3 regions of the Citricoccus sp. NR2 genome follow, and region 1 is predicted to be linked to each of the others. Evidence: riboswitches for the same ligand, from Rfam matches in the RefSeq annotation. Region 1 holds a riboswitch; each other region holds the start of a gene.
What was found. A riboswitch is a leader RNA that binds a small molecule or an ion and turns the genes downstream of it on or off. The one in region 1 is predicted to bind S-adenosylmethionine.

Region 1 (3,173 bases):
TGGCCAGAGCGGTGCCGGCGGGTAGAACGAGGAGGAGCCCGAGACCGAGGCTCACACCGGCACGACGGCATGAGGTGGTGGAGAAGGTGCGTGGACGCGACATGCGAAAGCACCTCCTGTGGTCTCGGCCGATCGACGCGGGCAGACGCGTCGGCGAGATTCGCACACGGTAGGAGCGCGCCAAACACGTTTATCACATCGTAACAATCGGGCCTCTTAGAGAAAAAGACCTGATCGGGCCGGGGATGAACTTTACTTCGGTTACCAGCTGGCCTTCAGTAGGCGTTCACTGGTGGGCGTCGCGTCCGCGGAGCTCGTCGAGCTGACGGCGCTCCTTCTTGGTGGGACGCCCGGCGCCGCGGTCCCGACGGGGTACAGCGAGCAGGTGCCGCGGGATCGGCTCGGGGGAGTGATCCCGATAATGCTGCACGGCCACCGGGGCTCCCACCCGCTTGGCGATCAGACCGGTGACCTCGAGAATCCGCTCTCGGCCGGGCTGACGCAACCGCACCGTATCGCCGATGTCGACCGGTTGGGCGGGCTTGGCTGGAGCGTCGTTGACCTTCACGTGACCGCCCTTGACTGCCGCCGTGGCGGCGGAGCGGGTCTTATACATACGCACCGCCCACAGCCAAGCATCGAGACGGGTGCGGGTCATGCGATCCAGGGTACCCGCTTACTCATTGCCTTCGGCTGTGCGCAGGTTTCGGAACGCGGAGCGGTGGAACACCAGCGGCTCGGCGGCGTCGGTGTCGGCGGAGACCCCGTGCACCTGGAGCAACACCATGTGGTGGTCGCCAGCGGGTAGCTCGGCGTACACGGAGGTTTCCAACCACAGGGCGGCGTCATCGAAGAACACGGCACCCTGTTCGGAGACCTGCAGGTTCTGGCCCTCGAAGCGGTCACCGTTCTTGGAGGCCAGCTGGGTGCACACCCCGGTCTGGGATTCGCCCAGAATCGAGACGCCGATGCGCTCGGCGTGACGCAGTCGCGGCCAGGTGCGGGAGGTGTTCTGCACGGCGAAGGCCACCAGCGGCGGATCCAGGGACACGCCCACAGTGAAGGACGAGGCGGCCAGGCCCTCCTTGACTCCGCCCGCGTAGCCGGCGAGTGCGGCCACCCCGGAGGGGAACTGGGAGAACGCCTGGCGCAGGCTCAGGGCGGAGACGTCATCAGAGAGTCCGACGCGGGTCTCGGGGAAGTCGGTGGTGTCGTTCTTCTGGGCAAAGGTCACAGCAGACATATCAGCCTTTCTGGAAGGCGCTTCCGCCACCGTGGGCGGCGGAGACGCGGTACTTGCCGGCCGGTGGACCCGGTGGCCGAATCATCACCTGGAGCACCCCACTACGCGAAGAGGGTTGCCGTCCCGTTAGCCAGGGCTACGCACGGGAACTCGTGATTCTGATGTTCAGAATAGGTGCGATGAGGCGACGGGGTCAACGTCGTCTGCGCCACTATGTCCCTAGATGACGGGGCAACGTCATCTGGCGACGTTCGTGGACGTTTGCGCAGACATCAGTCGAAGCGGATGTCGATGGCGTCGCCGTGGGCGTGCAGCCCCTCGGAGTGAGCCAGCGCAACAATTCCGCGCTGCAACTCCTTCAGGCCGGTCTCCTGATACCGGATGCGTTGCTGCAACCGCAGGAAACTGACCGTGTTCAGGCCCGAGGAGAATCGTGCTGAGCCGGAGGTGGGCAGCACGTGGTTGGACCCGGAGGAATAGTCCCCCAAAGGCACCGGGGAGTACGGGCCGACGAATACGGCGCCGGCGTTGCTGATGTTGGCCAGCACCGCCTCGTTGTCGTGGGTGTGGATTTCCAGGTGCTCGGAAGCATAGGCATTGGCGACGGCGATGCCGGTATCCAGATCGTCCACGATGAGCACCCGGGACTGCGGGCCGGTGAGTGCCTGCCGGATCTGCTGCTCGAGGGTGGCGCCGGGCACCTGGGCCTCGATTTCAGCGACCACCTGATCGGCCAGTTCGGCGGAATTCGTGATGAGGACCGAAGCGGCCATCGGGTCGTGCTCGGACTGGCTGATCAGGTCCGCGGCCACCCAAGCGGGGTTCGCGGAATCATCGGCCAGTACCGCAATCTCGGAGGGACCGGCCTCGGCGTCGATGCCCACCGTGCCCAGCACGGCCCTTTTTGCGGCGGCCACATACACATTGCCGGGCCCGGTAATGATGTCTACGCCCGGGCAGCCTTCCACACCGTAGGCGAGCATGGCGATGGCCTGGGCGCCGCCGGCGGCATACACTTCGTCGACTCCCAACAGGGCGCAAGCAGCGAGCACCACCGGGTGCGGGTCACCGTGGTGATCGCGCTGCGGCGGGGAGGTCACCGCCAGCGAAGACACCCCGGCAGCCTGGGCGGGCACCACATTCATCACCACTGAGGACGGGTATACGGCTCGGCCGCCGGGCACGTAGAGGCCCACGCGTCCCACCGGCACCCAGTGGTTCTCCACCACGGCACCCTCACCGAGTTCCACCGTGGAATCGGCCGGGCGCTGGGCGGCGTGCACCAGCCGGGCCCGGCGGATGGATTCTTCTAGGGCGGCCCGCACGTCGGGGTTCAGCTCGTCGAGGGCCCGTTGTAGTTTCTCCGGGGCCACCCGTAGCGAGGTCGGGCGCACGCCGTCGAACCCTTCACCGATCTCCAGCACGGCGGAAGCACCCTCGGCGCGCACCCGCTCCAACAGGGGGCGCACCGTCTCCACGGCCGCGGTGACGTCCACCTCGGCGCGAGGCAACACAGACTCCAAAACCTCCGCGGTGATCTCGGTGCCGCGTAGGTCAGTGATCGTGAGCATGGGTCCTCCGGAAAATTGTCAGACGGCGTGATGGAGCAGAGTCGGTCAGAGCTGTGTCCAGTTTAAACCTCGGGTGGGCAGTGCGTGAGAATCCTCTCGCAGTGGGGTGCTGTTCAGCATCATGTCAGTTCGATCTGGCACAGTAGAACCATGACGCTTGTTGACCGACTTTCTGCGCTGCCCTCATCAGGTACCGTCTCGACGCTGCTCACCGCGGCCACCGAGGAGCCCAGCTCGTCTGAGACACTTGGGCCGACCGTCCCCCAAGGGGTGCAATCCACCGGCGAGGAGACCATCGAAGCGGTGGGCCCGGTGCTCGGGCTGGTGATCAATGTGTTGGTGGCGGTAGGTATCGCGCT
Region 2 (3,173 bases), 1.3 Mb from region 1:
AACGGCTGGGGCGTGATCTGGCCTAGCTCGAGTTGATTGCACGCCAGCCGGGTCTGTCGCCGAAGACGGTCGACCGCATGGTTGTCCACTTGAGCCGGAGGGGATTCGTCGAGAGGTCAGGACACCGGGGTGGGGGACTCGATCATCAGGGTGATCTCGCTCGGCGCGGGCCACTCGTTCAGGCTGGAGAACGCGACCTCGGCGTCGTCTTCGGCGTAGATGACGAGTTCGCCCAGCAGTCCGTCGTTGATCATCAACCGGATCTCATGCTCCACCCCATTGCGCTGGAACACCCCGGCCACGCACCAAGTCTGCTGGAACGGGACGAGCCGGGTCGATTCCTCCGGCACGTGGAACACCACGCTGTCATAGGTGGGCTCGAAAGCGAGCTGCGTGGCTGACTTGATTTGTTCCTGGACGTCTTCGGACTGGATCAGTTCCTCGGGGGCCAGCAGTTCCAGGACCTCGCGGACGCGCGGATGCAGCGGTTCGAAAAGGTCTTCTTCCTTGGTCTCCTCGAGCTCGCGTTCCCAAGCCGCGCGGGATTCCCAGCGGCTGAGCGCGCGGTCCAGGGCGAAGGTGCCGACCATGGTGGCGGCGGCCCCGGCGGCGATCCACCAACGTGGGTGCGCCGAGCCCTTGGACTCGATCCATTCGTGCACGGCGGTGTCCCAGTGATCGAAGCGGCCATCGGCGGCCCACCAGCCGACGGCGCCGGCTCCGGCCTTGATGCCCCAACGTAGCAGGGCTGGCGTGGAGCGCAGGGTGGGGTTGCTGGTGCTGAGTGCGAGCACCGAGGTGAGGGCCGATCCGGCCTGGTAGTAGCGGCGGGTTTCGTCGTCGAGATCTCGAGGGTCAACGAGGCTGAAAGCGGACACGGCGGCGGTGGTGGCGATCTCCGAGAAAGTCATGGTCTCAGCTTAGGGTGTGTGCCGCGACGCCGGGAACAGCTGAAGCCGCGAGGGTGACGGAATGTGTCCCAGCGTGCACGATCTGGGCCGAAAAGGTTGTCGACGTCGCGCGGGCCTGGCTAGGTTCGGGACCAGAGAATCACGAGATCCGGTGCGAAGCCCTGGCTGACCGGACGGCAACCCTCTCGCCGTAGTGGGGTGCTCCAGGTGAGGATTCGGCCCGCGGTACGACCGTCCCGGGCAAGTACGTAGGAAAGGACCCTCCCCATGTCGACGTCGACGTTTGCCCAGTTGAAAGAAGCCACCGCCGAGCACGGGCCCACCAGCGAGCAGCTGGCCCAGCACTTCAATCCGGTATTCGCCCTGATCCGGGCCGGGGCGCAGCAACGGGAACTGGACCATGAGCTGGCTTTCGACGCCATCGAGCTGCTGCGCGATTCCGGGTTCACCCGGGTGCGGCTGGGTCGGGAGTACGGCGGAATCGGGGCGAGCCTGCAGCAGCTGGCGGAGCTGTTGATCGAGCTGGCGGCAGCGGACTCCAACCTGCCGCAGGCGCTGCACGGGCACTTCATGTTCACCGAACAGCACGAGAACGAGTCCCAGGGCTCGGTGTCTCAATGGTGGCTGGCCGAGGTGGCCGCGGGCAAGATCTTCGGCAACGCGCTGGTGGAGTTGCCGCCGACGGCAGGCAAGGCGCCGGTGCTGTTTTCCGACGTCGACGCCGACACCTCGCAGTCAGCGGTGGCCACCGGCACGAGCCAGATCGGGGAGATCTCCGGCGACAAGTTCTACTCCACCGGCGCGCTGTTCGCCGACTACCTGCTGGTGTCGGCCACGCGTCCCGGGCGCGAGGACGAGGGCCCGCTGTTCGTCGTCGTGGATGCGCATGATCGCGGGGTACAACGGGTGGATGACTGGAACGGGTTCGGCCAGCGGCTCACCGCATCCGGCACCACCACGTTCCGCGGGGTTCCGGTGCAGGCCGACCGGTTGCAGGAATTCAACGTGCCCACCGGGGTGCTGGCCTACACGGTGCTGTGGATCGTACTGACCGCCACTCAAGCCGGGATTGGTGCGGCAGCACTGCGCGAGATCACCCGGTTCGTGCAGAAGCGGCGTCGGACCTACGATCACGCGACGGCGGAGACGCCCGCCCAGGATCCGCTGGTGCACCAGGTGATCGGGGCGGTGTCGGCGAAAGTGGCATCGGCGCGGCAGATCGTGCGCGGGGCGGCCGAGGTGGTGGAGGAATCGTACCGGGCCACTCGCGGGCACACCGACCTGGAGGATCCGGTGTTCCTGGAGGCGCACGCCCGGGCGAACATTGCACTCTCGGAGGCGTCGCTGGTGGTGTCGGAGTTGATTCTGGATGCCACCGGGCAGATCTTTGAGGCCGGCGGCGCCTCCGCCACGGATGCGGCCAAGCAGCTGCACCTGCACTGGCTCAACGCGCGCGCCATCGCCAGCCACACCCCGCTGATCTACCGCACCCAGGCGGTGGGGAACTACCGGATTAACGGGGTGCTGCCGCCGCACCACTCGACAGCACGGAACTCCGATCCGGCTGCGGCGGGTGCCGGTGAAGCGGGTGAAGCGGGCGTTGAGGCTGGTGCTGTTGCGACGCCGGTACAGTTCGCAGAGGGCATCTGATGACAACGACGCGTGAGCTGGGAACACAGCCCGACCGAGTCCGGGCCGCGCATCAGAAGCTGGCACCGGTGTTCGACCAGATCGCGGCCACCGCCGTGAGCAGGGAAGCCGCCGGGGAGCTGGACCGCGACGCGGTGCACGCCCTGCGCGACGCCGGCTACACCACCCTGCGCGTGCCGGAAGAGTACGGCGGGGCCGGGCTGAGCTTCGAGGAGGCCTCCTGGTTTCTGGTGGCCCTGGGCCGGGCCGATTCCAACCTGGCACAGGCACTGCGGGCACACTGGCTGCACGTGGAAGACGTGTTGTCCCGTCCTGCAGATGACCCGGCCACGCCGGAATTTCGGGACCGGTGGCTGCGCCGGATCGGCGAGGGCGCCATCGTGGGCAACGCCCTCACCGAGCGCGGCAACGTGCGTGGGCAGACCGTCACGCGGCTGCACACCACCGAACGGCGCGACGCCGAGGGCCACCCCGTACGAGTGCTCACCGGAGAGAAGTTCTACTCCACCGGGGCTGCGTATGCTGACTGGATCCTCGTCTCTGCCACCGACGACGACGGACAGCCCGTGAGCGCGGCCGTGCCGAGTACCGCGCCGGGCATCACAATCGTCG
Region 3 (3,173 bases), 530 kb from region 1:
ATCATCGGCGGTGAGGTCCAGGGCCACGGAGGTGATCTGCGGGTGGGCGGCCAGCTCATCCAGACGCTGGCGGCTGCGTCCCAGGGCAATGACCTGCCAACCGTGCTCGGTGAGCTGGTCAACGACGGCGCGGCCGATGCCGCTGGTGGCTCCGCTGACGACGGCGCATGGTCGGTCGGGAGCAGGGATGCTGGGGGTGCTGGCCGCGGAGTCGGGGGTGGAATCACTCATGCCCCCGACGATAACGGATCCGGCCGTGCCCCGTCCGGGGTTCGCCGCCCGGGACAACGAATGACGCCGCCGGTTACCGCGGAGCGGTGCTGCTTAACTGAGCCTCCCCACCGAGCACCTCGTCCCGGCTGCGCTCGGTGGCCGCTGCCGAGTACTCGGCGAACGCGCCCCGATACCGGGCGGCTGGGTGCGAATCCGGCAGTCGATCCTGGCCGGTCACTGCACCGCGCAGCGTGGCACCGGATTCGCCCAGCTGCTGGATCTCCTCGAGGCTGCGGGCCAGTCCGCGCTCACGCAGCACCGGCAGGACCTGCGCGATGAACTCGTGGTACGACCCCGGGATGGACGAGTTGATCAGATTCACCCCGTCGATGCCGGCGTCCTGCCAGGCGGCCAGCTCATCAGCAATCTGTTCTGGGGTGCCCACCACGCGGGTGGATTGGGCCCGGAAATGCGCCAGATCCCGCAGCGTCATCGTGCCGTCTTTGGTCATCTTCCGGATCTCGGCCAGATGCCCCTGCGCGCCCTCGGTCTCGATGTCGTTGATGGGGGTGTCCAGTGGCAGGTAGCCCAGGTCGAGGCCCAGGGAGCCACCGGTGTGGGCGATCAGCGCCTCGACGTCGATAGCGTCATCGAGCTCGCGCGCCTTCTGTTGTGCCTCCGCTTCCGTGGAGCCGACCACGAAGGAGAGCCCCTGGATGAACTTCACGTCCTGGGGATCGCGTCCGAATTCCACGGCACGACGGCGCACCTCGGCCGCGTGGGCGGCGGCGATGTCGCGGCGCGGGGCCATCGAGAAGGTGGCCTCGGCGTGCCGGGCGGCCACTTCCTGACCGCGGGGCGAGGAGCCGGCCTGGAACAGGAACGGGGTGCGCTGCGGTGAGGGCGAGCTCAGGTGCGGGCCCTCGATCCGGTAGTTCTCGGAGGCGTGATGGATTTTCGCCACCTTGGCCGGATCGGCGTGGAGCCCCCGGCCGCGCTCATGCTCGACCGTCTTGTCCTGCAGCAGCGCGCCGTCGTCCCAGGAGCCTTCCCACAGCTTGTAGGCGACGTCGAGGTACTCTTCGGCCAGGTTGTACCGGTCGCCGTGGCTGGTCAGCTCGGCGCCGCCGAAATTGCGGTGCGAGTTCTCCAGGGCGGAGGTGACCACGTTCCAGCCCACGCGTCCGCCGGAGAGGTGATCCAGGGTGGAGAGCTGCCGGGCGAAGGTAAAGGGGTGGGCCTGGATGACCGAGGAGGTCATGGCCAGGCCGATGCGCCGGGTGGTCGCCGCCAGCGCGGAGATGAGCACCAGCGGGTCATTCGAGGGAATCTGCAGGCCCTTGCGCAGGTGCGAGGCCCAGCCGCCTTCATAGTCGCCGTAGAGTCCGACCACATCGGCGAAGAACGCGATGTCGAAACCGGCGTCCTCCAGATCTCGCACCAGATCCACCCACAGGCCAAGCTCATTGAACCGGTGCTGCTGGGATTCCTCCCGACGCCATGCGCCGCCGATGATGTGGCTGGTGGTGTTCATCAGGAAGGCGGACAGGATGAGTGGACGGCGCTGTGCGGCCATGGAGACTCCTCAATTCCATCGGTTCTGGCGGTAGCACCGTGTCCAGACCGCGGGGACACCCCGGGATGGGACGGTTGCTGCGACGTCAACGAGCCAGATCTCTCGGTCGCTCTGGATGGTTTCTGCTTTCACCGTACGCCGGGGACGCATTCTGGGACAAACGACGACGAACAATCCGAGTCACGTTCTGTCACGCACACCGCGCCCATCACACAGCACAGCCCGCCGACCCTGGCGGATCGGCGGGCTGTTTGGTGTAGCTGTGGTGATCAGCTGGCGGGCTTCGGTGCAGGTGCGTCGACCTGCTCCTCAGCGCCACCCTCGGTGTCGTCGGTAATGATCGCCTCGGTCGTCGCCGCTGGCTGGGAAGCCTGCGGGGTGGCGGGGGTGTTGGTCTTCAGCGGCTGCGGGGTGGGGTTCTTCCACGGATCCTCCACCGGCTTGGTCAGCTGGTAGACGGCGTAGGCGGCACCACCGGCAGCCACGACGACGCCGACCACGAGCCACTTCTTGCCGCCGCCGGACTGAGCCTGCTTCTTCAGCGACTTCTCGGCCGACTTGGCGTACTTCTCGGCAGCCTTCTGCAACTTCTTGGCGGCCTTCTTGTCGCCGGTGACCTTGGTCAGCAACTCGGAGACCGGCTTCGGGACGTCGGCGTCGTGCAGCGCCTTCGACGTCTTCGAGGCGGCACCGGCGAGCTGGCCGGCTGCGGTGGGGACGTACTCGTCCTGCACCTTGTGGCGTGCTGAGTCCAGGGCGTCGGTGAGGTTCGCCAGGGCGCTCTTGGCCTTCGGTCCGGCCTTGTCCACCGCGGAGTAAGCGACCTTCTCGGCGCGGTCGAGGCTATCGCCCAGGTGCTCTTCGGTCCACGCCAGCGCGGACTCCACCTTGGGGGCAGCCCATGACTTGGCCTGCTCCACAGACGCGTTCAGCTTCTTTTCTGCAGCCTTGGCCTGCTTCTTGGCGATTTTCTCAGCCTTGCGCTTTCCCATCTGATTACCTCCGGGGATCGACGTGCGTTTCTCCCACAGTACGCCAGAGTCACGTGGCGATTCCACGGCTGAGCGCCAGTGTGGGGTATCAAGATTCGGCTCAGCGCGAATTGTCCACGCCCCGCCGATCGACGGAAGCGAGGATTGCGGCTCTAATGCGAGAATACGTCTATGACTATCGCAACGCATCAGGCAACCGTCCATACCAACCAGGGCGACATCGTCGTGGACCTGTTCGGCAACCACGCGCCGAAGACCGTCCAGAACTTCATCGGCCTGGCCACGGGTGAGCAGGCCTGGGTCGACCCGGAGACCGGCGAAGAGCGCACCGGCACCCCGCTGTACAACGGCACCATCTTCCACCGGATTATCCGCGACTTCATGATCCAGGG

Region 2: another riboswitch for S-adenosylmethionine. It lies ahead of O1A05_RS00690 (monooxygenase); the one in region 1 lies ahead of O1A05_RS06650 (flavin reductase family protein).
Region 3: another riboswitch for S-adenosylmethionine. It lies ahead of O1A05_RS04055 (NtaA/DmoA family FMN-dependent monooxygenase); the one in region 1 lies ahead of O1A05_RS06650 (flavin reductase family protein).

What each region holds. Positions count from the first base shown of each region.
Region 1 is NZ_CP115154.1:1,411,726-1,414,898, forward strand. Features, by position in the region: gene O1A05_RS06640 (hypothetical protein) at 1-103, opposite strand, end outside; gene O1A05_RS06645 (RNA-binding S4 domain-containing protein) at 287-658, opposite strand; gene O1A05_RS06650 (flavin reductase family protein) at 677-1,243, opposite strand; SAM riboswitch class IV at 1,288-1,401, opposite strand; gene hisD (histidinol dehydrogenase) at 1,516-2,814, opposite strand; gene O1A05_RS06660 (mechanosensitive ion channel family protein) at 2,965-3,173, shown strand, end outside.
Region 2 is NZ_CP115154.1:146,250-149,422, reverse strand. Features, by position in the region: gene O1A05_RS00695 (hypothetical protein) at 117-911, opposite strand; SAM riboswitch class IV at 1,049-1,164, shown strand; gene O1A05_RS00690 (monooxygenase) at 1,179-2,561, shown strand; gene O1A05_RS00685 (acyl-CoA dehydrogenase family protein) at 2,561-3,173, shown strand, end outside.
Region 3 is NZ_CP115154.1:880,224-883,396, reverse strand. Features, by position in the region: gene O1A05_RS04060 (SDR family NAD(P)-dependent oxidoreductase) at 1-231, opposite strand, end outside; gene O1A05_RS04055 (NtaA/DmoA family FMN-dependent monooxygenase) at 305-1,789, opposite strand; SAM riboswitch class I at 1,802-1,911, opposite strand; gene O1A05_RS04050 (hypothetical protein) at 2,059-2,781, opposite strand; gene O1A05_RS04045 (peptidylprolyl isomerase) at 2,953-3,173, shown strand, end outside.